DNA from 3 places in the Lutispora sp. QWL-02 genome. Region 2 is predicted to be linked to each of the others. Evidence: a T-box and tRNA genes for the amino acid it is inferred to sense, from the RefSeq annotation. Region 2 holds a T-box; the other regions hold tRNA genes.
The links. A T-box is a leader RNA that pairs with one kind of tRNA and senses whether it is charged. The one in region 2 lies ahead of pheS (phenylalanine--tRNA ligase subunit alpha), so its partner is inferred to be a tRNA-Phe.
Positions count from the first base shown of each region.

Region 1: it has a tRNA-Phe gene. The T-box ahead of pheS (phenylalanine--tRNA ligase subunit alpha) is inferred to sense a tRNA for this amino acid. The anticodon was not compared.
Region 3: it has a tRNA-Phe gene. The T-box ahead of pheS (phenylalanine--tRNA ligase subunit alpha) is inferred to sense a tRNA for this amino acid. The anticodon was not compared.

Region 1 covers NZ_CM177762.1:2,519,879-2,525,598, reverse strand. The annotation lists gene AC4HCY_RS11800 (DUF445 domain-containing protein) at 1-319, opposite strand, end outside; gene ytxC (putative sporulation protein YtxC) at 387-1,295, opposite strand; gene AC4HCY_RS11790 (DUF6873 family GME fold protein) at 1,378-2,130, opposite strand; tRNA gene AC4HCY_RS11785 (tRNA-Cys) at 2,269-2,342, opposite strand; tRNA gene AC4HCY_RS11780 (tRNA-Gly) at 2,346-2,420, opposite strand; tRNA gene AC4HCY_RS11775 (tRNA-Phe) at 2,433-2,508, opposite strand; tRNA gene AC4HCY_RS11770 (tRNA-Asp) at 2,514-2,590, opposite strand; tRNA gene AC4HCY_RS11765 (tRNA-Val) at 2,597-2,672, opposite strand; gene hslO (Hsp33 family molecular chaperone HslO) at 2,759-3,640, opposite strand; gene AC4HCY_RS11755 (class I SAM-dependent DNA methyltransferase) at 3,704-4,444, opposite strand; gene AC4HCY_RS11750 (hypothetical protein) at 4,459-5,720, opposite strand, start outside.
Region 2 covers NZ_CM177762.1:3,758,580-3,767,784, reverse strand. The annotation lists gene pheT (phenylalanine--tRNA ligase subunit beta) at 1-1,993, opposite strand, end outside; gene pheS (phenylalanine--tRNA ligase subunit alpha) at 2,006-3,037, opposite strand; T-box leader at 3,105-3,438, opposite strand; gene AC4HCY_RS17925 (M24 family metallopeptidase) at 4,040-5,098, shown strand; gene AC4HCY_RS17920 (DUF6809 family protein) at 5,184-5,564, shown strand; gene AC4HCY_RS17915 (nucleoside-triphosphatase) at 5,641-6,174, shown strand; gene AC4HCY_RS17910 (class I SAM-dependent methyltransferase) at 6,164-6,913, shown strand; gene AC4HCY_RS17905 (FecCD family ABC transporter permease) at 6,935-7,948, shown strand; gene AC4HCY_RS17900 (ABC transporter ATP-binding protein) at 7,939-8,736, shown strand; gene AC4HCY_RS17895 (ABC transporter substrate-binding protein) at 8,751-9,205, shown strand, end outside.
Region 3 covers NZ_CM177762.1:2,727,099-2,736,303, reverse strand. The annotation lists gene AC4HCY_RS12870 (ABC transporter ATP-binding protein) at 1-418, opposite strand, end outside; gene AC4HCY_RS12865 (ABC transporter ATP-binding protein) at 411-1,181, opposite strand; gene AC4HCY_RS12860 (branched-chain amino acid ABC transporter permease) at 1,181-2,236, opposite strand; gene AC4HCY_RS12855 (branched-chain amino acid ABC transporter permease) at 2,240-3,130, opposite strand; gene AC4HCY_RS12850 (hypothetical protein) at 3,501-4,052, opposite strand; gene AC4HCY_RS12845 (MBL fold metallo-hydrolase) at 4,136-5,755, opposite strand; tRNA gene AC4HCY_RS12840 (tRNA-Pro) at 5,961-6,037, shown strand; gene AC4HCY_RS12835 (CotS family spore coat protein) at 6,038-7,099, opposite strand; tRNA gene AC4HCY_RS12830 (tRNA-Ile) at 7,303-7,379, shown strand; tRNA gene AC4HCY_RS12825 (tRNA-Phe) at 7,385-7,460, shown strand; gene AC4HCY_RS12820 (CheR family methyltransferase) at 7,522-8,295, opposite strand; gene AC4HCY_RS12815 (bifunctional 4-hydroxy-3-methylbut-2-enyl diphosphate reductase/30S ribosomal protein S1) at 8,526-9,205, opposite strand, start outside.

The DNA of each region.
Region 1 (5,720 bases), 1.2 Mb from region 2:
GAGGAACTAAAGAAGGCATCTTTTCATAAATGTTTCTAGAAATTTTATCCTTAACTATTATAATAATCCTATCGGTATTATTGTCGTTTACAAGCTTTTCAAATATTTCCTTAAAGTTTATCAGTTCCAGCTCCACCGTCTGCCCTATGCTAGCCGCCATCTCAGACCTGCGCTTAGGCAGCAAGCCTTGTATTTCTATGCCTAATATCGGTATATTTATAGGGTTTAAAGGTCTGAACAACATCTTTATTGCTAATACATTGGTTACCCAACCGATAGCTCCGCCGATAAACACAGAAAATAAGATTTTATAGATCATTTTCTTCACCCGTTTACATCAATAGTTTAATACTATTGATTATAACATAAACAGGTTACATAATACATTAATTTAATTCTTTGTTTGTTTTAAACATACTGCACAAGTCGCATCCTTTACAGCTGTCTATTCTATCATAAAATACATTGCTTATTGTCCTGAACAGCTCCTTGTTTTTAAAGCCCTCGCAATTATGAATAACTACTCTGTTGGGTGCAATTGTTATAAGAGTGCTGATGAGGAGATCATCAACACTTATGTCGCTGTCGCTGAGTTCTAAGCTCAGTTCTTCAAAGCAGTCATAATCAATGAGTTTTTTTTCGCTATCCATAAGGATATAACCTCTATTTTCTGAAGGCATTACATGAACCGTGCTGATCTTGCATTCTTGTATTTCTACAAAATATCTGAGCAGCTTTATAAATTCATTATACTCTCTCTCAGTAATATAACTCTCTACTGCTTTCTCCACAATACTGCTTAAATCTTTAATATAATCATTTAATCTGAAATTGACAAATCCGTCAATTATTATTATATTCTCTGCATTAAGATAATTTAATATCTTTCTTATAATTCTTGTTCGCCTCGTTTGTCCATAAAATCCTTCTTTACATCTGTCTTCGGCCTCAAGAATCTTGATGGAAGATTCATATATTTGATTCCTTTCGTATTCGCTCAGATATAGATAATATTCTTTTATTATCTTTTTTAATATCTTTGATTCATAATTATTTATAATAACATCACATAAAATTTCAGCCAGCAAATACTTAAGGTCTTCACAGGACCTGGGCTCTTTAAGCTTTGCCATAAATCCTTCTTTCAATCCGCATCTTATGAAGACCGTATCTCCGGCTATATATTCTTCATGCGTTATATTCATATCTTCTCTCTTAATGGATTCCAGCTCTGAATATATATGATTTTTTATCTTTTCATCATTATTTTTAACGGCAATTGTTGTTAAGTACATCTGCTCAACTCCTTCCTGTAAGTATTATTTGTGTTACAGTAACAATTATTCAATTATCATATAAGCTTAAAGCCCTTAAAAATCAATAGCTTATAGGCATTATAGAGCCAATGTCCATGATTTTCTTGCTGCTGAGTATTTTGATATCAATGCCTTTTAAAGCTATAAACTCCATAATTTTATTAAAATCTTTTATTCCTTTTATCGTTCCGGAAACTGCAATGCATTTTTTTGATATGAGGCCTGACGCGCCGCCTATAAATCCATAGTCAAGCCCGATAATATCAATATCTCCGGGATTTATAACTAAAACATCGATCCCGTAATTCTCCATAACTCGTGCAACTCCATGATCATGTGTAATTGCAGAGAATTCATCGATAACACATACCGAGCATTTTGTATATCCTTGCTTCACATGAACTAACTTTATATCCAATTTTTCATAAAAATTTCTTATTTGTACATCCGTATATCTTGTATTGTGGAAAGCCAATTTCCCTATTCTTAATACATTATATGCTATGTTTTGGGGATAGTTTCTTTGAAGCCATGCAGCACCTTTTGTCAATGCAAATCCTTTTTTTAAAAGCTTTGGTGCAAGCTTATCATATATATTCGGTGCAATGACCATGGCGTTGTCCCCTATATGATGGACAAGCATGTCAGGGTGCCCGTTTATTGCCTCATATAGTTCATTGCAGCAATCTGTCCTTATAGCCTCGATCCCCAGCCTTGACAATGAGGATATGATCTCGTCATCGGCTCTATAATCCAACAGAACTGTCTTTATATTATATTCGGGTGTATTTGGCGTTTTAAGATACTTTTCCATACTGATCTCCATATATTGATTTTATATTTTAGCAGTTCTGTTATCATAACTGATAACGATTACAGTAAAATCATATTTATATTGAAAAACAAAAAAACGCTTCCATAAGAAGCATTTTACTTGCTGCAAATATATTTTTGGAGGCGACACCCGGATTTGAACCGGGGGTAAAGGATTTGCAGTCCTCTGCCTTACCACTTGGCTATGTCGCCTAATGGAGCGGGTGACGAGATTCGAACTCGCGACTTTCACCTTGGCAAGGTGACACTCTACCACTGAGTTACACCCGCATATGCTAAAAATGGTGCCTTGGGGCGGAATCGAACCACCGACACGAGGATTTTCAGTCCTCTGCTCTACCGACTGAGCTACCAAGGCTCTAATGGCGACCCAGAACGGGCTCGAACCGTCGACCTCCAGCGTGACAGGCTGGCATTCTAACCAACTGAACTACTGGGCCATTTGATGGTGGGCACAATAGGGCTCGAACCTATGACCCTCTGCTTGTAAGGCAGATGCTCTCCCAGCTGAGCTATGCGCCCATCATGTCTGACGACAAGATTTAGTATACATCATAGAGAGTTCAAAGTCAAGGTGAAAAAATGAAAAATTCATCAAAATAACTATATCATTGTGTGGCCTTTTTCAAAATATCTTGCAGTTCTTCCTTATTGAATAAATACTTTTTGTTGCAAAAATGGCATATCAATTCTGCTTTGCCCTGTTCTGCAATTATTTCGCTGATATCTTTTTTACCTATGCTGATCAATGCTTTTTCCAATCTGTTCCTATTGCAATTGCATCTATAGCTAACTTCTCGTGTTTCATGTATTCTGTATTCGACACCTTTCATTATCTCTTTGATTAGTCCCTGGGCCCCATTTAGGGGTATAACCTCAGTAACAGATTTAATATTTTTAGCATTTTGCTCTATTAACTCAATAATATCCTCTGCAGCGCCAGGCATTACCTGAACAATGAAGCCTCCAGCAGAATCAACTTTACCATCTCTTGCAACCCTTACTCCTAATGCCACGGCAGTCGGAACCTGTTCCGAAGTTGCAAAGTAAGAAGCCACATCTTCTGCTATTTCACCGTTTACAATCGGTACTTGCCCCACATAAGGCTCCTTTAATCCTAAATCCTTGATCACAGTAAATAATCCGTTTTTACCTATAGCGCCCCCTACATCAAGCTTTCCGACTTCATTCAACGGCAGATCTACAAAGGGATTTCCTATATAACCCCTTACATCTCCTGTTTTATCGGACACTACAATAATATTGCCTGCAGGGCCCTTTCCGTTTATTTGTAAAGTTATTTTATCATTTTCTGACTTTACCATAGTTCCCATCATGCTGCCTGCAGTCAACATTCTCCCGAGAGCCGCAGTTGTTACAGGATAGGTATTATGTATCAGCCTGGCTTCTTCAACAATATTTATCGTTGTACATGCCCAAAATCTTATGCTGCCATCATTACTAGTTCCTCTTAGTATAATATCTTTCATTTTTCCTCCCATATATTATTATTTTTACGTCTTTAACTAATATTACAGCCAAGCCGGGTATCTTTATTTTTTTGATATAAAAAACACCCTTTCACTCTCTTCATGGGCTTTAAAAAAAGTAAATTCATCCAGAGTCTCCAAAACATTAAATCCGCATTTGAATAAATTATCGCAAACCTCTTTATTCTTATAAGCCCTTTGAACATGCACTTCTTCTATTCTATTATATAGTTTGTCTTCAGGAATAAAAAAATTCAATACCATAGTTAAAGTAGAAGATGCTGCATCAAATTCGTTTTCCCATGAGTAAAATATCCCGTCTTTTTCTTCAACAAAAGTATTGTTGCCTATGATGCGACTTAATTTATAATAGCTGCTGATGTCAAATATAAATATTCCTCCGCCATTCAGAAGCTGATAAGCTCTTTGAAAAGTGCTTAGCAGCTCATCTTCTTCAAGGACATAATTAATACCGTCACAGGCGCATATAATAGCATCAAAACTTCCAGTCAGGTTCAAATTTTTTATATCTTGCTTGATAAATTTAATCTTTTCGCCCTGCATTCTTGATTTGTTCTCAGCGACCGATAACATCTGTTCTGATATATCGATTCCCCAAATATCATAGCCCAGTTTTGCCATTGGTATAGTTATGTTTCCGGTGCCGCATGCCAGATCCAGCACACTTTTAGGCTGTACATTAATATATTTAAAAATATTCATCACATAGCTAACCCATTTTTCATAGTCCACATCATCCATCAAGATGTCATAAATATTAGCGAAACCTTCATATTGAGTCATTTCTGAATTCTTCCTTATCTTTTAAATGTATAATAAGAAACGGTACTTTTGCGTTTTCTCTTTCTTCTTCCAAAAAAATATCCCAGCAAAAAAGCGGCAACTATCACAATAAGCGAAGTATATTTAAATGCCTTAATTTTATAAATAATATTCTCTAACTTCAGATGCTTAATAGTTTTTGCAACTACGCTGTCTTCCTTAACCTTATTAGGACTTGAGTCGCCTCTATTTGTGATACTCCCATCATCCTCATAACTGTTGCCGTCACCCTGCATCCACTTGCCTATATATTCATTATCGGTATACGCTTGAGCCTGAAGCGATTTCATTATTGCAAGCAGCTGAGCATCCTGGACCTTTCCCTGCAATATCCTATCTGCATCGTATAAAATCTTATATTTCAATCTATTTGGATATAGTTTTTCAAAATCCAAACCTTTTAAGAACTCAAAATATTTTTCAAAATTTGCTTGCTTTCTATATGCTTCCGCTTTTACATATTGGATTTGGACTGTACTAAAAGCAGGATCTCCTGGGTTTTTAATATATTCATCACATAAAGTATTCACTGTGTCATATTCTTTTTTTCTAAATGAAGCTGCAATATTTTTTAATTTTTTATCAGAGCCGAAATCCAATCTGTCTATAGATAGTTTATCCAGCAATTCATAATCTAAGCCAAGTATTTCACTGTCCTTATTCATCTCCATCAATAGATGATTGTTGCTGCCAAATATCGCTTTGTCTGAAATAATGCCGGTACTGTCCAAAATATTATACGGAAAAAAATCCCTCAAAGATAACGCAATCGTTGAAGCCTCGGAATCCATCAGGTTTTTATTTCTGTTATACCTGATGCTGTACACCCCTTTGCTGTCATTAATAAGTTTAGCTTCATATCTGATATTGAGGTTTCTTGTTTCTCCGCCCTTTAACCATAAGCTGATTGTATGCCATTTTGCTGCCTTCGGTAATGATTCTGAAGGATATTTATCTTCAATATAACTCCCGCTTCTATTATAATGCTTAATCGAACTGCCTCTATCTGTTATCTGAATATTTTCTAAATTATTCGAAGGCAATCCCAATATAACTTCTATAGTCTTATCAGTCTTATTCTTAACAATATATTCGCCATTATAAATCAGCTTGTCCTCAATAATTTCAATAGTTGAGTTCTGCCCTACCAACTGTGAATCATAGGTGTTCAACACCTCTAAATCGTATCCATCCCAAACATTTTGTCCATTTTCTGCTGATGCGACTGAGAATGGCA
Region 2 (9,205 bases):
GATGCACAATCGTAATATATCCCATCAGATTTCCATTATGGCTTATATCAACGGACTTCAAAGGATGCACCCAATTATATTCGCTTGTGCAGGGCGCAAAATCAAGCCGGGTATTCTTTATAGCTTTTAAAGTAAAGGTGATCATGCCCTTCAAATCATAGAAAAGCTCATCTTCGCTTTTGATTTTGCTGGCAGCAAGAACACATATATTTTTATGTTGTTCACATTTATCCTTTGGAGAAGTTGCCTTAAATACGCTGCCGATTTCAAACAGCGAGAAATTATCATAAGCTCTCTCGTTCTTTTCTGCAAAAGCCAGCATTCCAGGAACCATGCTGTCTCTCAGGGTGTTTGAGTCCTGGGACTGGGGATTTAAGATCTTGACCTGACCGTTGGTCTCTATGCCTGCTCTGCTGTTGAAGGCATTGTCATACCAGATGTAGCTATTTACCTCACTGGCACCGAACCTTTCTGACAGCAGCTCTTTTATTTTGTGGTCTGTCAGCCTTCCCTCATTGTATTGAAGGGGTTTTAATGCAGTATCCAGGGTTTGTGGCTGAATATTGTCATAGCCGTATACTCTGGTGATTTCCTCTATGATATCCACCTTCATAGTGATATCCTTAGTAGCTCTGAAGGTTGGAACTTTGATATTCAAGGTATCATTGTCAACATCAACCTTGAAATCCAATGATCTTAAAATATCAACCATCTTTTCCATGTCCAAGGTGTTTCCTATATATCTGTCAATGTATGCTTTTGTGATTTCAATATCAATAGGTTCAAGCTTGTTGCAGTAGATGTCGGTTAAAGCAGATGCAAACTGAACATCTGGCTGTATATCCTTCAACAGCTTGATAAATCTCTGTATTGCAGCAACAGTCATATTGGGGTCAAGCATTTTTTCGAAGCGGGAGCTTGCCTCGGTGCGAAGGCCTATTCTTGTTGAGCTCTTTCTGGTGGAAGAGCCTTCAAAGGCAGCGGATTCCAAAAGGATAGAAGTAGTTTTATCATGTATTTCTGAGTTTTCTCCGCCCATTATTCCTGCTATCGCCACAGGCTTTTCCTTGTTGCAAATAAGCAAAACATCTTCGGGCAGCATTCTTTCCGAGCCGTCAAGGGTTTTAAAAGCTGTAGCTTCCTTTGTGGTCCTCACAACTATACCGCTTTCAACCTGGCTGCTGTCAAAAGCGTGCATCGGCTGACCCATTTCGAGCATCAGATAATTCGTCAAATCGACAAGGGGTGAAATGGACCTCATGCCGCAGTAGAACAATCTTACTTTCATATTCATTGGGGTTTCAAGCTTCTTGATCCCATCAATTTTCAAACCTGAATACCTCAGGCATTTCTTCGTATCCTCGACAGTTATATCAAGCTTTGGTTTATCCTTTGCAGCTTCCAGACTATCCAGCTGCATGGGCTTCAATTTCTTGCTGCATATCGCTGCAATTTCACGGGCGATACCGTAGTGCCCCCACAGATCGGGCCTGTTTGTAAGCGATTTATTATCAATCTCCACAATGACATCATCAATATCTATTATTGACTTGATGTCGGTTCCGGGCGCATGATTGCCATCCAGTATAAGGAGACCGCTGTGGTCATCGCTGATGCCCAATTCCTGAGCTGAGCACAGCATTCCAAAGCTTTCCACTCCGGCTAATTTAACTTTCTCCAGATTTGGAAGCTTCTTTACCGAGCCGCCTATCTTTGCCAGAGGGACTAAAATACCTTCAGCAATATTTGGAGCTCCGCAAACTATCTGTAGTATTTCATCACCTGAATCAACCTTAGCTATTTTAAGCTTCTTTGATTCGGGATGAGGAACAACTCTCAAAACCTTGCCGACGACAACATTCTGTATATCCTGACCCATGAATTCAATCTCTTCAACTTCAGCTGCAGACATTGTAAATCTGTACCACAGCTTCTTTATATCGATGCCTTCCAAATCAACATAATCTTTTAACCAATTTAATGATATCTTCAATTTACTTCCCTCCTACCTTACCGAAAATTGTTCCATTGTCCTCAAATCACCCGAATTGAGAACGCGTATATCATTTATTCCATATTTCATCATTGCAAGCCTGGTAAGTCCCAGGCCAAATGCAAAGCCTGTGTATTCCTCGGGGTCGATGCCGCCGGCACGCAGAACATTTGGATGGACCATTCCGCAGGGCAGCAGCTCTACCCAGCCTGAGTGCTTACATGTGGGACAGCCTTTGCCGCCGCATATCATACAGTTCAGATCCAGCTCAAAGCCTGGCTCGACGAATGGGAAAAAGCCCGGCCTGAGCCTTATTTTCACATCTCTATTAAATACCTCCGACAGTAAAAGCTTCATAACATATATGAGGTTGGCGATAGATATATTTCTATCTATCATCATGCCTTCCAGCTGAAAGAATGTGTTCTCGTGGGAGGCGTCGGTGCTCTCATTTCTGAAGCATCTGCCCGGTGCAATGATCTTTAACGGAGCTCCGTATTTCTGCATTGCTCTGACCTGGCAGGGAGAAGTATGCGTCCTCAGCAGCGAGCCGTTCTCAAGCCAGTAGGTGTCCTGCATATCCCTTGCGGGGTGATGCTTGGGTATATTTAATGCTTCAAAGTTATAGAACTCTTCTTCTGCTTCAGGCCCATCAACAATATTGAAGCCCATTCCTGTAAATATTTTTTCAATTTCTTTCTGGACAATAGTTACAGGATGCAGTGAACCCAACTTGAACTGAGTGCCCGGTAATGAGATATCGAAGCTTGAGCTGCTGTTCAAGGATCTTTCCACATCATTTGCGCTTAGCTCCTTAAATTTTATCTCCAAGGATTCACTTAGCTCATTTTTCAACGCATTTGCTTCTTGACCGAACAGTTTTCTTTCCTCTATAGCCATGTTTTTGAGATCTTTAAGCATTTCTGTCAATTCACCTTTTTTTCCCAGAAGCTTTACTCTGAGTTCTTCAACCTCTGCATTGCTGACGGCTTCTTTGATTTTACAAAGAGCAGTTTCTCTTAAAATACGGATTTTCTCGATCATGTCTATTATCCCCTTCCATTAATCCAATTGGTGTAATTCAAAAATAAATAAAGCCTTCATCCCCAAAAAAAGGGACGAAGGCATTTTTCGTGGTACCACCCGGATTCTTCAGATAATACTGACGGTTTTCTTCTATCTCCGGTATAAATACCCTGTGATTTATGAAAACGGTTATATTCTCCAAACTCTCTGCAATATAACGGTTTTTACCGGCAGCTCCTACATTTGAAAGACTGCTTGATACTTACAAATAGTTTTTCACAGTCAATCCTGATAACAGTTCAGAGCAGCAGCTCAGGAGGGAACTTGGGCAAGCAGTCTGTTAAAGGTACTTTCAGCCGATGATACCTTCTCTCTGCAATAAACTCTTCTTGCTTACTTTTCTCCGTCATTGCTTTTAATGCATATAATGTTCAATAATCTTAGTATTTTGATAGTTATTATAGCAGTATGAGATAGATTATTCAAGGAAAATCTCATACTTCATTCCGGACCTCCGCTGCCAGTTCTTTAAAACTTGAATAGCGTTTTGCATTTGGGTCACGTTTTATTCTATTGGCTTTGTTATTGTTTCAGCGTTGGAAATATTTAAAGAAATTTCAAAAGGTATCTTTTCCTACCGAACAGCCTGTCGAACGAGACCGGTGAATGCCGTTGTCATTTCATGCCCAATTCAGAAAAAAGCTGTTCTGCCTGTTCCCTGAGTCCTCTGTCCATGCGAATGGTTAATTTTTTCCTTTCAGAAGCTCGATTACTATTTGTGATTTCACTTTGCCAGGTAAAATGTAAGAACTTTGGTAAAGTTTTGTATTATAGGGTCCCTTATTTTTGGGCATGTTGTATAATGCTGTTAGAAGCATTTGTGTCATACGATGATTGCCTTTGTGACCGCGGCGCTTTTTAAGCTGAAGTTAGTGGTTACTAATATAGGATTACATACTTGAAGCCAAGGTCGTACATATAGTTTTGGGCCTTGAGCGAAATGAAAGGAATGATATAAATATGATGAAACGTGTAGAAAAGCTTAGAAAATTATTGAGAGACGAAAAGATTGATGCGTATTTATCTGTAAATCCAATCAATAGGAGATATATAAGCGGCTTCACAGGCAGTACAGGCTATGCCGTTATAAGTGAAAAAAGCAGTGACTTTGCAACGGATTTCAGGTATTTTGAACAAGTAGCCAAAGAGTGCCCCGGATATGAGCTTATTGAAATCGGAAAGGACTATACGATTTATGATTATTTAAAGGAGAAATCTTACAAAACTGTAGCTGTTGAAGAAGATTTTATGACTGTTGAAGCCTTCAAAAGCTTTGAAAAAAATGTACCTGAGACAGAATTTATACATGGAGCAAAGATGCTAAATAAATTAAGAGTGATCAAGTCGGAAGATGAGCTGGAGCTATTTAAGGAAGCATGCAAGATCACAGATGAAATCATGATGCATGTAATCAAAACAATAAAAGCAGGAATGACTGAAAAGGAAATCAATGCGCTTATATTATCCAAGATCATAGAGCTTGGAGGCGAGACCTATTTCTTTATGCCTATTGTAGCATCAGGCGAAAGGTCTTCCATGCCTCATGGGAAACCTACGGATAAAAGGCTTGAAAACGGAGATTTCGTTATAATCGATATGGGAATCATATATGAAGGATATTTTTCCGATATGACGAGAACAATAGTCATTGGGAAGGCTACGGACAAGCAAAGGCAGATATACGATACGGTCCTTAGGGCTCAATTGGAAGCAGTCAAGCTTATCAGAGCAGGCATGACGGGTACTCAAGCTGATAGAACAGCAAGGGATGTGATTGAAAAAGCGGGATATGGACAATATTTCGGACATGCTTTGGGTCACGGCTTTAATGATGGGCTTGTATTGTCAAGGGATTCTAGAGGAGATACCGTACTTGAAGAAAATATGGTGTTTACGATAGAGCCTGGCATATATATTGAGAATTATGGCGGTGTAAGGATTGAAGACACGGTGATCCTAACGAAGGACGGCTGCATTCCACTTTATAACACGTCAAAGGAATTGATAGAAATATTGTAAAAGATAAGAGCATGATGACCTTATGATTTATGCAAAATACCAAAAAAAGAGTACGCTTTAAAACGGAGCCTCTGACAGCATTGAGTTGTTCAAGGGATTTTTTCAGTCTTGCCTGATTTTTTTCCGAATAAAAAGGATCGTCACTGGCTGCAATTTCAAATGGAATGCGTCTTTCACGGATGACCGCCTTTGCAAAAAGATTGATGGCAATATATATCCGGATGAATCGATCATTTCTAAAGATCTGGAATATTGGCCATTAAATCAAAAAATATCCGATACTATGGAAGTTTGGAGAGAAAAGCTATCAAAGGATGACTACTTAGCTCTTGAAGAATTGCTGGACATACGTTTTCAGATCGATCACATGCACTCTGCATCCTCATTTATGTATGGCTTCAAATTGGGGACAATGATTATGCTTATTGAAGCACTAAGGCGGCTGCTGGTTAGAAAATCCCCTTAAAGGTTTACAAAGCTTTGACTTTGCGTTATACTTTCATTAGTATAACGAAGTATTATTTGACTCAGGAGGATAAAGGTTGAAGAACATATTTTTAGCGGGCAGCATACATATCGGCAAAACTACAGCATTAAATGCTTATTTAGACAGCTTCAGGGGGACTGTCGGAGGATTCAGTACATTTCGCATGACCCATGACGATAAGTTGATAGGTTTTTCAATGAAGCCTTTAAGCATCAGCGGTACTGCCATGCCCGCATATATTGCAAAGCAGGATGAAAAAGGCAACTGGATGCCTATACCGGACACCTTTAATGATATGGGCGTCCGTATATTAAAAAAAGCTTTAGAGGATAAGGTTGACCTAATCATAATGGATGAATTAGGTTTTTTTGAGGAATATGCCTATCCTTTTCAGGAAGCGGTTTATGAATGCTTGGACTCGGACATACCTGTATTGGGAGTGATTAAAACGGCGTCATCAAGCTTTTTAAATCATTTAAGGGAAAGAAAAGATATACAAATACTTGAAATAACAAAAGAAAACAGAGGCGAAATACCGAATAAAATTTCAAAATTGTTAGGATATGAAGGACATGTTTGTGTGGAATGAATATAAAATCAAATGGTTTGAGAAGGCAGCCCATTTGACGGATTTCTATGAAGGTATAGCAAGGAAGTGCAATGAGAGAGACCTTCTGAACAAGAGCTCGAATGTATTGGATGTAGGATGCGGCTTAGGCTATTTGTCCGTAGCCTTGTCTCCTTATGTAAATTCTGTTACGGCTTTGGATATCAGCGAAGAAGCCATTGGATTCCTGAATAAAAAGTGCAGTGAACAAGGGACGAGCAATATAAAGCCTATAACCTGCGATTGGAAAAAACACAAGCCTGAAAAAAGATACGATATAGTTTTTATATGCTACTGCGGCGGATTTGGTACAGAGGAGTTTTTTAAATTGGCCAGGCTTAGCAGAAAGTATGTAGTAGGCATCATTCCTACTAGCTCATTTGGAGATAACTTTGGCATTAGCCGCTTTTTTAAGCCGGTTAAGGCCCATATGAAGAGAGAAAACTTAAGCAGCGTATCTGATTTTCTTGAACAGAACAATATAGTGTTTGATAATATTGAGCATAACTGCGAATTTGGCCAGCCTATTGACAGCATGGAAGAGTACAAAAGCTTTATGGAGCATTACTTTGATATAAAAGATGATGATTTGTTGAAGAAGCATTCTGAAGCTTGTCTGAAGAAGAAAGGAAAGGCCTACTATCTTCCTAATATTAAACGCAGCAATATAATAATAGTCGAAAACGGCTTATGCTCTGATAATTATAAAGCTTTTCAGTGAAAATGGCTAAAGGAGTATAGTATGTTGGATGAAGCTTATAAAAGGAGAAAATACTTTCTGATACTCATACCTATCATAGTTTTTATAATGTCTATAATCCTTGGAAGATATCCCATGAGCTTGAGAGACATATGGAATGTGCTTGAAAATAAACTATTCGGTCTCAACAAGCCTGTTGACGAGGCATTGGAGACTGTTATTTTCCAAGTCCGCCTGCCAAGGGTTACAGCAGCATTTTTGGTTGGAGGCGCATTAGCTGCTTCAGGTGCTGCATATCAGGGCATGTTCAGAAACCCGCTGATATCCCCTGATATACTTGGAGCTTCTGCAGGTGCAAGCTTTGGGGCCTGCATAGGGATTTTGTTTTCCTGGTCAATTGCAGCTATACAGCTTTCTGCATTTGTATTTGGCCTGGTATCGGTTTTTATTACTTATATCATAAGCAAAAGCATAAGAGGAAGGGATGCCGCCCTTATGATAGTGTTGACAGGCATTTTGGTAGGGACTATTTTTTCATCTTTAGTCTCATTGACCAAGTTTGTTGCAGATCCTTATGGGAAGCTGCCGGAGATAACCTTTTGGCTTATGGGAAGCCTGGCTGCCGTAAAAGACACAGATGTCTATATGCTTCTGCCTTGCTTTATTATTGGGATTATGCCTCTTTACCTGCTGAGATGGAAGCTTAATGTCCTATCTTTCGGGGAAGAGGCTCAAACAATGGGCTTAAATATAAACAGATTAAGGATGATCGTGATCATCTGTGCAACTCTAATGACAAGCTCCTGCATCGCGGTAAGCGGATTAATAGGCTGGATAGGCCTTGTGATACCTCATCTTGCAAGAGCCGTTGCAGGCCCTGATTATAAGAAGCTTCTGCCTTATGCTGTCGTAACCGGGGGAACATTCCTGCTCATTATCGATGATATAGCAAGATGCGCAAGCTCTCTTGAGGTTCCTCTCGGTATATTGACCTCGATCTTGGGGGCGCCGTTTTTTATTTACCTTTTGATGTATTCAAGGAGGGGATGGAATTGAAGCTCGAAATAAGAGATTTGACCTTCGGCTATGGTAAAAAGGTTGTAGGACGCAAGTTGAATATCAATGTTGATGAAGGCCAGTCTTTATGTATTTTAGGATCAAATGGAGTAGGGAAAACAACGCTTTTAAAAACAGTATTGGGCATATTGAAGCCTATGGAGGGAGAAATACTGATCGATGGCATAAGCACCGGGGGATGGTCGCCCGCAGAATTCGGCAAAGCTATAGCCTATGTGCCGCAGCAGCATATTCCGCCTTTTCCTTTCTCTGTTTTGGATGTAGTGTTGATGGGAAGAACAGTACATATGAGCACTTTCGGAATGCCTAAAAAGCAAGACAGAGATATAGCTTGTGATATTTTAAGGAAAATGGGAATCGATGATCTGAAAGACAAATCCTATACGGAGATCAGCGGAGGGGAAAGGCAGATGGTATTGATTTCCAGAGCCCTGGCTCAGAAACCTCAAATACTTATATTGGATGAGCCCACATCGAATCTTGACTTCGGTAATCAGGCAAGGGTGCTTGAATATATTATAAAGCTGGTAGAAGAGGGGTTGACTGTGGTTATGACGTCCCATCGACCGGAACATGCCCTGGCTGCTGCGTCTAAGGTTGTTCTGATGAAGGGAGGGGATGCAATAGATTACGGACCGCCGGAGAATGTGATCACCGAAGAAAGCATGAAAAGCCTTTACGGCATAGACGTGGTGATGGTGGATGCAGACATGCCCAATAGGAGAAAAGCAAAGCTATGCATACCTCTTATGAATTCTTATAATTAGGAAGGAGAAGAAGAATGAACAAAAAATCAATCAAAGCATTATCCTTATTGATAGCGTTTACACTTATATTCTCTGTTATTACAGTCAATGCATCTAAAACTGAAAATCAAACCCGAACCATAGTTGATATGGCGGGAAGAAAGGTAGCTGTTCCTGAAGCAGTAAACAAAGTATATTCAATGGGTCCTTCAGGCACTATACTTTTATACACTCTGTGTCCCGATAAGATAGTGGGAGTTAATTATGAATTTACCCCAAGGGAGCTGAAATTCGTACCGGACAAATACAAAAAATTGCCTGTCCTCGGCGGCTGGTTCGGCAAAAACAATACCGGCAATATCGAGGAGATACTGAAGGCCAAGCCTGATTTTATATTGTCATATGGCACTATCAATAAAACCGCGATCTCTACTGTGGAGAAGATCCAAAAACAACTTAACATACCTATTGTGATGGTCGACTCCAACCT
Region 3 (9,205 bases), 1.0 Mb from region 2:
GTTCTCCACCTGACAGGGTGCCGGCCATCTGCCAATACCTTTCCTTTAACCTTGGAAATAGGCTGTAAACCCAATCCAGATCATTATTTGTATTATTGACATCTTTTCTGAAAAAAGCACCTAATTTTAGGTTTTCCAGCACTGTAAGGTTTGGAAATATTCTTCTTCCCTCAGGCACTAATGTTATTCCCATCTTTACTATATCCTGAGTTTTCATATTCAGCAAATTGATGCCATTATATGTTATAGAGCCGCTCTTTGGCTTTACAAGCCCGGTTATTGTCCTCAAAGCAGTACTTTTTCCAGCACCGTTGGCACCAACCAATGTGACAATTTTTCCTTCTTCAACTTCAAGGCTTATGCCCTTTAATGCCTCAATACCCCCATATGCGACGACCAAGTTTTCAACCTTAAGCATTGTCTTCCACCCCCAAATAGGCCTCAATGACTCTTTGATTATTCTGTATTTCCTTTGGGCTGCCGTGAGCGATAGTAATTCCATAATCAAAAACATATATTCTTTCGGATATTCCCATTACCACTTGCATATGATGCTCTATCATGAAGATTGTAAGCTTAAAGTCATCTCTTATCGTCTTGATAAATCTTGTAAGGTCTTCTGTTTCTTTAGGATTCATGCCGGCTGCCGGCTCATCCAACAGCAATAGCTCAGGTTTTGTGGCTAATGCCCTGGCGATTTCAAGCCTGCGTTGTTTTCCATATGGCAAAGAGCTGGATTTCTCGTTCTTCTCATCTGATAAGCCCACGATTTCCAATAGCTCCAGAGATTTATTGATCATCCTTCTGTTTTCATTCTTATATTTTGGCAATCTTAGCAGTGCCTCAAATACATTGGATTTTATATGAAGATGATTGGCAATCAATACATTATCCAGCACGCTCAAATCTTTAAAAAGCCTGATGTTTTGGAATGTCCTGGCTATCCCTGATTTAGTTATCTGATGAGGGGACAGCTGAGTTATATCATTGCCTTTATAAAATATTTTTCCTTTTGTAGGCTTATATACGCCTGTTATCATATTGAATGCAGTCGTTTTTCCTGCTCCGTTGGGACCGATTAACGCAACAATTTCCCCTTTGTTTAGTGTCAGGTTAAAATCTTTAACAGCGGTCAAGCCGCCAAATTGCATTGTAATATTATTGGTTTTGAGAATTTCCATCATTCTTTACCTCCTTTTAACAGAGGTTTTTTAAAAGATATAAAATTTAAAAACTTATCCCAGCTAAACTCATTGGTTCCCATGAGTCCGTGCCTATAAAATAGCACTACCAGCATCAGCAGTATGGAGAACACTACCATTCTCATGCCTGCAACTCCTGGTATTACAATAAAGCCGAAATCCATGGACTGGTCAAGGAAACGCAGAGCTTCTTGGGAGATAGTCACTACAAATGCTGATATCACTGTTCCTGTAATGCTCCCGATGCCTCCTAATACTATAATCAATAAAATATTAAATGTCAAAGTAAATCTAAACATCAAAGGATCTATAGTACCTAAAAGATTTCCCAAGAGCCCTCCGCCGATTCCTGCAAAAAAAGCTCCAATAGTAAAAGCTAACACCTTATGCTTAAATAAATCTACTCCCATGCTTTCTGCAGCGATCTCATCTTCTCTGATCGCTTTGAAAGCCCTCCCATAACTGCTGTTGATCAACAATATCATTATGAAAATTGTAAAAACGGCAGTACCAAAACTCCACCACAAATTTGTATATGCAGGTATGCCTTTTAAACCTAACGCACCATTTGTAATAGTTTGAGTATTGGTGAAGATGACCCTTATGATCTCTGCAAAGCCCAGCGTAGCAATAGCCAGGTAATCTCCTTTCAATCTGAGAGCAGGAGCCCCGATCAGGAACCCTACCATTGCTGTTAAAGCTCCTCCCAACAAAAGAGAAGGGAAAAACGGCCAAACAACATTGCTTAGCGGAGCTGCTATCGGCTTTAGAAAAAAGTTTTGAATTTTGGCATTAACTGAAAGAGTAAGTATGGCAGTTACATAAGCACCAACAGCCATAAAACCTGCGTGGCCTAACGAGAAAAGTCCGGTAAATCCATTGATCAAGTTCATGCTAAGACCTAAAACAGTATAGATGGCACATAGATTAAGGATCCTTACTATATAAGCGTCAAAATTTTTATCTGCATAATATATAAACACTATCAGCAAGATCAATGATATGCTTGTAAGAAAATAATTTCTTTTTTTCATAATCTACACCTTCTCCGAAATTTTTTCTCCCATTATGCCAGTTGGCTTAAAGAGGAGTATGACTATAAGGAGTATAAATGCAAAAGCATCTCTATATCCGGTTAAGCTTTGAAAAAAGGCAACCAACATAATCTCACCGATACCTAGAATAAATCCGCCGGCAACAGCGCCTGAAATGCTTCCAATTCCGCCAATAACTGCAGCTATAAAGCATTTCAGGCCTGGCATTACACCCATCAAAGGTTGTATTTGGGGAAACTTTAATCCCCACATTATTCCTCCTATGGCAGCTAACGCAGATCCTATACCAAAAGTGACTGAAATTGTTCTATCTACATTAACTCCCATAAGCCTGGCCGTTTCATGGTCTTTTGAAACCGCTCTCATAGCCATTCCTGTTTTAGTTTTATTGATCAAATATGATAGGGCCAAAAGCAATACTACCGTAACGATCGGTATCATAAACGTCAATCTTTGAACAGAAATATTGCCCATTTGCACTACAGACGTAAGAATTGGAGGAGTCGGGAAAGCTTTTGGCCTTCCGCCAAAAATAACTATTGCAAGATTTTCGATAAGAAAAGATGCGCCTATAGCAGATATCAAAATTGAAATTTTAGGGGCATCCCTTAGACTCCTGTAGGCTAATACCTCAACTAGCATGCCCAGTAAAGCGGTAAGTATAATTGTGACTGGAAAAGCAAAATACCATTTCATGCCAAACAGCACGCCGAAAAAAGCAAAATATGTAGCCATCATAAAAATATCGCCATGTGCAAAATTTATTAACCTTAAAATTCCATAAACCATAGTATAACCTATGGCAATAAGTGCATAAAGGCTACCTAAGGATATACCATTGGCTAAATGTTGCATGAACATGTCCAATGTCATATTAATCATATATTCACCACCTGTTTTTTTATTGATTTATTTAAATAAGCTTCCATATTTCAGGAAGCTTATTATCATAATGCATAGGAAAGTATTGCTTTCATCGATTTACACTTTCCGTTATATGCAATCGTAAAGGCTTCATTTATTCTAATTGTTTAATTGAAGCCTTTTATATAAAGCATCAGTCAAACATGGAGAATCTGATTTATATTTATGAAAGCATAGATTGTGTATTTTCAAATGTACATTGCGTTGATTTGTACGCAATAAGGGGACGCGTGTCTGCCGTTGACTTATCATTTAGTTAATTATACTATAGAATTTTTATACATACAACAGAAAACACATACATTTATATACTAATGGCTCACATTATTACATCTCTATTATTTTCATCTTTCCTTTTTGCAAGAATGCTTATTATAGCCTTTGCTTCTTTTTTCGTCAAATCCTTAGTATATTCTTTGCCCGTTGTGCTTATGATCAATTCTTTTAAATCTTCGTTAGATATGTTCGCACTTCTTGCAAATGCAAAAATGTCCGTAAGCTGTGTTTTTGAAGCTGTTTCCTTTTCATCGCTTTCATTTTGGCTTTCCACCTCTTCAAAGCCAGTGTATTCGACGCCGTATCCGGCAAATCTTAAAGCCCTGGCTATGGCTCTCGTTTCAGCTAATTCCAAAATTGCATTTGATAAGACTCTGTCTCTCTTGACAGAAGCATTGCCCAAGCCGTTGAATATCCCTTTTTCTGTTTTAACCATGGCATGAATTATTGCTACCTCAGTATCATATGAAATGACTTTTGTTTCTATGCTGAGATTGGCATTATCCTCATGAGCAAGTCTTAGCCTGCCTCCCACAACTGGAAACAGCCTACCCTGAACTTTTACCAGTTCTTCATTTTTGAAATTGTTAAGCATTTGATCACCTTCAATAATATTTCTTTATCATTATTTTTCTCAAATGCTTTAATAATATTAGTCGATGGTAAAATGCATCGCAATCAGCTTTTCATAACATTGTCTATATCTTCAAGACCGGATAATATATTTTCTATTTTTTTAGTCAATATTATGGCCTTGCTTCGATCAGCAAGCTTCTCATCGCCAGTAGTCGCTTCTTTTAATGCATACATCATGGTTCTGATGTCATCCAATAGCATTTCCAGCCTATTATCTTCTGCATAATATTTTTCAGGCATATTGACTATAGAGTCAGTTGAAGATTCTATTTCAATAGTTTCACCCATATGAGCGATCTCTGCTTTAGAATCAAATTTATCCTGCAATATTTGAGAAAGTTCCTTCAAGGAATCTTCTTCACCATGAGTCAAAAATATTTTTGCAGGCTTTTTTGTAAAAGATGAGAACCAATCTATAAGCCCATTTTTATCGGCATGCCCTGATAGACCATTTAAATTATAAATTTTACAATTTACGTAGATATCTTCTCCGAATATTTTTATCTTTTTTTGACCTTCCAAGATTTTTCTGCCGAGGGTCCCCTTAGCTTGATATCCTACAAAGACCACACTTGAATTTCCTCTCCAGAGGTTATGCTTGAGATGATGCTTTATCCTGCCTGCGTCACACATGCCGCTGGCAGAAACTATTATGCAGCTCCCTTCATGAAAATTTATGGCCTTTGATTCTTCTGCTGTTTTAGTAAAAACAAGGTTTGGAAATTCAAAAGGATTATCTCCCACTTTTATCAAAGACTTAGTATCATCGTCAAATAAATCCTGATTATTTAGAAATACATTGGTAGCATTGATCGCCAATGGGCTATCCACATATACAGGTATGCTTTTTATTTTAGAAAATTCGCTTTCCTTCATCATATTTAACATATATAAAATTTCTTGTGTTCTCCCTACGGCAAAGGAAGGTATAACTATGTTGCCGCCATTTTCGATTGTATTTATGATTATATCAAGAAGAAACAATATATTGTTCCTTGCATTATCATGAGCTTTGTTGCCGTATGTTGCCTCCATGATTAAATAATCCGCTTCATCGATTAATGACGGATTTTTCATTATAGGCATATCTTTATTGCCTAAGTCTCCTGAAAATACGAGCTTTACTGTTTCGCCTTTTTCCTTTACCCATAATTCGATTATAGCCGAACCAAGTATATGCCCGGCATCCTTATATCTGATTTTAATTTCCTCAGTTATTTCGATTATTTCATCATAGTTAATCGCCCTAAAGTATTTTAAGGAGTCCTCAGCATCAGCGGCGGTGTAAAGGGGTTCAATCAAAGGTCTGCCGGCTCTCAGTCTTTTTCTATTGGTCCATTCCGTTTCCATCTCTTGGATATATCCGCTGTCAGGCAGCATTATAGTGCATAATTCCTTAGTAGCCTTTGTAGCTAAAATCTCTCCGTTAAAGCCTTTTTTTGCTAGCAGCGGTATTCTTCCGCTGTGATCTATGTGAGCATGAGTCAATAAAAGAAAATCAATTTTTGATGGCTCAAAATCAAACATATTTCTATTTAGATCCTCTGAATCAGCATCACCTTGAAACATGCCGCAATCAATAAGTATTTTATGCTTGTCGGTATCTAATAGATAGCATGATCCTGTTACCATCTCAGCAGCGCCATAAAAACTAAGCTTCATAAATAAACCTCCAAATATGTATTAATGCGGGCAGCATATTTAATATTAATTTTTATATTCTTCTAAATAATCTAATATCCTTCTTTTTATAATTATTTCATAATTTGCGATTATGGTATTGACTTTAACTCTTTTTGAGTATATTATAAAAAAGGCTTCATAAATTGGAGACTTGAATAATAAGTGCTCACATAACACACAGAATCGGGGCATGGCGCAGCTTGGTAGCGCGCTTGGTTCGGGACCAAGAGGCCGCAGGTTCAAATCCTGTTGCCCCGACCATTAAAGCTTGATATCATAATATTCAATATAGGATTCTATAAATCTTTCTTTCTGTTCTTTATATTCTAATATTCTATTTAGTTTTCTTAAAAATCGTTCATTTTTCCACTTTTTCTTTTTTAAATATTTTTTTCTGCCCAATTTATAAAATTTATAAGGAAAAACAAGCATAGATAATATTATCTTATATTCTTTTTCATCCAATTTCCTTACATTTCTGTACTCAAATAGCATGCTTCTGCATAAATCAAAATCCCATAAATATTTTTTATTTGCCATGATTCTCCTTAGAAATTTACCCAAATCAACTAGTGGCAAATCATACAGACAACTTTCCAGATCTATCAAATAGTAGTTGTTTTGTTCATCCTTTAGGATATTTTGATAATAGAAGCTATCATGACATATATATAGTTCATTTTTATTTTTTTCGCATAGCCTGTCATAATCCGAGTTTTTTAAAATGTTTGCCGCGAGCTGAGCCTGATGAATGTAATAATCCATATTTTCATGGTATAGAATATCAAAGCTGTTCTTATCTGATTTCCTATCAAGGCTTTCCTTTATGTTGTTAAGAAAATATGTTTTTTCATTGTACAATTTGGGCAGCTTTCCTATGTTACTTTCAAGCTTAATTATCTTTGTTTGAAAGCCCTTAGCCTTATTATGAAACTCGGCCAATAGGCGTACGCTCTCCATAATGTCTCCAATATTATCAAAGTCTACTTCTGCTGCATCAATCCAATCTGCTAAATAATAGGAGGAGGATTTTCTCTTAACAAGCACCTCTCCTGAAGAACAATATAATGGATTTGTAACCTTGTTAAAGCCTTGGGCTTTAAGATGGTTCATGATGCTTATGCTCTTTATGGCCCTTTTTTCTCCGTTTCCTATTTTTTTTAGGCAATAAAAGCCTTCCTCCGCAGCTACCATGTAAATGCTCCTTATTTTTTCAACGTCAATGATATTTAAATCATAATTTTTCAATATCTTATTGACTTCCATTTGTTCTAAAAAGACCATATTTGATGATTCATATATGTGTTTTAATGCAAGATTCAAATATATCAGCTCCTATACTTATTATTGAACAAGATTTCGCCGCTCTTTGGCGCTCGCCTTAGAGCGGGTTAGCTCAGTGCTCATTACATTATATTTCGTGTTGCGGAAAGATATAATCATTAAAGCCTTATATCAAAAAATTTTAAGATAATAATATTGACATAGGGCAAAATTTATAGTAAAATCAGAACTGTCGTTTCAAAGGGCCTTTAGCTCAGTTGGTTAGAGCAACCGGCTCATAACCGGTTGGTCCGGGGTTCGAGTCCCTGAAGGCCCACCATAAATGCCTTGGTAGCTCAGTCGGTAGAGCAGAGGACTGAAAATCCTCGTGTCGGTGGTTCGATTCCGCCCCAAGGCACCATATAAAAGCAAAAAACAGAGCTATCTCTGTTTTTTTATTTATTTTGATATGTGATTGACTTCTATATCAGCTTATAAAAAAAATTTTTCAATGGCTCCATATTATATCTTTGAGCCATAATGATCTGCTCTGTGCTTCCTACAAATAGTATTCCGTTTGAGCTTAGTGCTTTGCTGAACCGGGTGTATATATTGTTTTTAGCTTCTTCAGTAAAATATATCAGCACATTCCTGCATATGATCAGATCACAGTTTTCGGGGTACTTGTCCATCAACAGATTATGTTTTCTATATTCTACGCATTTTTTAATTTCGTCTTTTATTTTATAAGTGTTTAAATTTTTTATGAAAAACTTGCTGACAAATCCATCTGGCAGATTTGCCAGGCTTTTTTCATTATAAACCCCCATTTTTGCTTTATTTATAGCATCATCGTCAATATCTGTAGCATAAATACTGATATTTTCAAGCTTCATAAATTTTGTCATCAGCATGACCAAAGAATAAGGCTCTTCTCCTGTAGAGCATGCTGCACTCCATATCTTTAAGGTCTTCCTATTTTCTAATAGCCGTGGAATTATTTCTTTCTCCAAAACCTCCCATTGGGCAGGATTTCTATAAAATTCTGATACATTAATGGTCAAATAATTGATAAATTCATTGAACAAATGGGAGTCCTGCAAAAGTGCATTATAGTATGTATCATAATCATTAAAGCTGTTTCTGGAAATCAGGGAATCAATTCTTCTTTTCATCTGTCTTTCCTTATAGCACGATAAATCTATACCGGTAAGCTTAAATATCTTCTCTTTGAATTTTTCATATCCTGTAAGCATCTATATACTCCTTATCAAATATTATAGTCATTGAACCAATTCTAACATAAAAATAACATAAAAAAAAGTCGTGATATGTTACATATCACGAAAACAGAATGTAAAGGGGGTCTCAATGTATTTTGTGAGGTCATTAACTATTATCTGCATAATCTTAAAAAAAATACATGAAATTTTTATTTTTCCAAAAAAATAATGCCAATCTGTATGAAATACAGATTGGCATGTCTTTACTCTTCTATTTCCTTTAAACTCAGGCTAAGCTTTCTTTCCGGGATATTAATATCTACAATTTTAGCCTTTACCACTTGATTTATAGTTAACACGTCCGAAGGCTTGCCTATTCTTTTGTCAGATATCTGGGATATGTGTATAAGTCCGTCAATCCCCGGTTCGACCTCGGCAAAAGCTCCAAAGGCTGCAAATCTTAATATCCTGACATTAACAATATCTCCTGTGTTATATTTGCCTTCCACTGTAGTCCACGGCTCCGGCTTTGTCTGCTTAAGACCTAAAGAGATTTTATTTTTATTGCTGTCTAAAGACAGTATCACAACTTCTACTTTATCGCCAGGTTTAACAACTTCAGAAGGATGTTCTATTCTCGACCAGGATAATTCAGAGATATGGATCAACCCATCGACGCCGCCTATGTCTACAAAGGCACCAAAATCTGTCACTCTTTTTACTTCACCTATAATTTTTTGGTCAACCTCTGCATGAGCCCAGAACTCTTTTTCCTTTGCTTCTTTTTGCTCTAATAGATGACCCTTTCTTGAAACAAGAACTTTCCTATTATCTTTATCAAACTCTATGATTTTGACGTCAACTTTGCTATTTTTATATGACTCCAAATCATTAACATATCTCAAATCAAATAAGGAAGCGGGCATAAACGTTCTTATGCCGA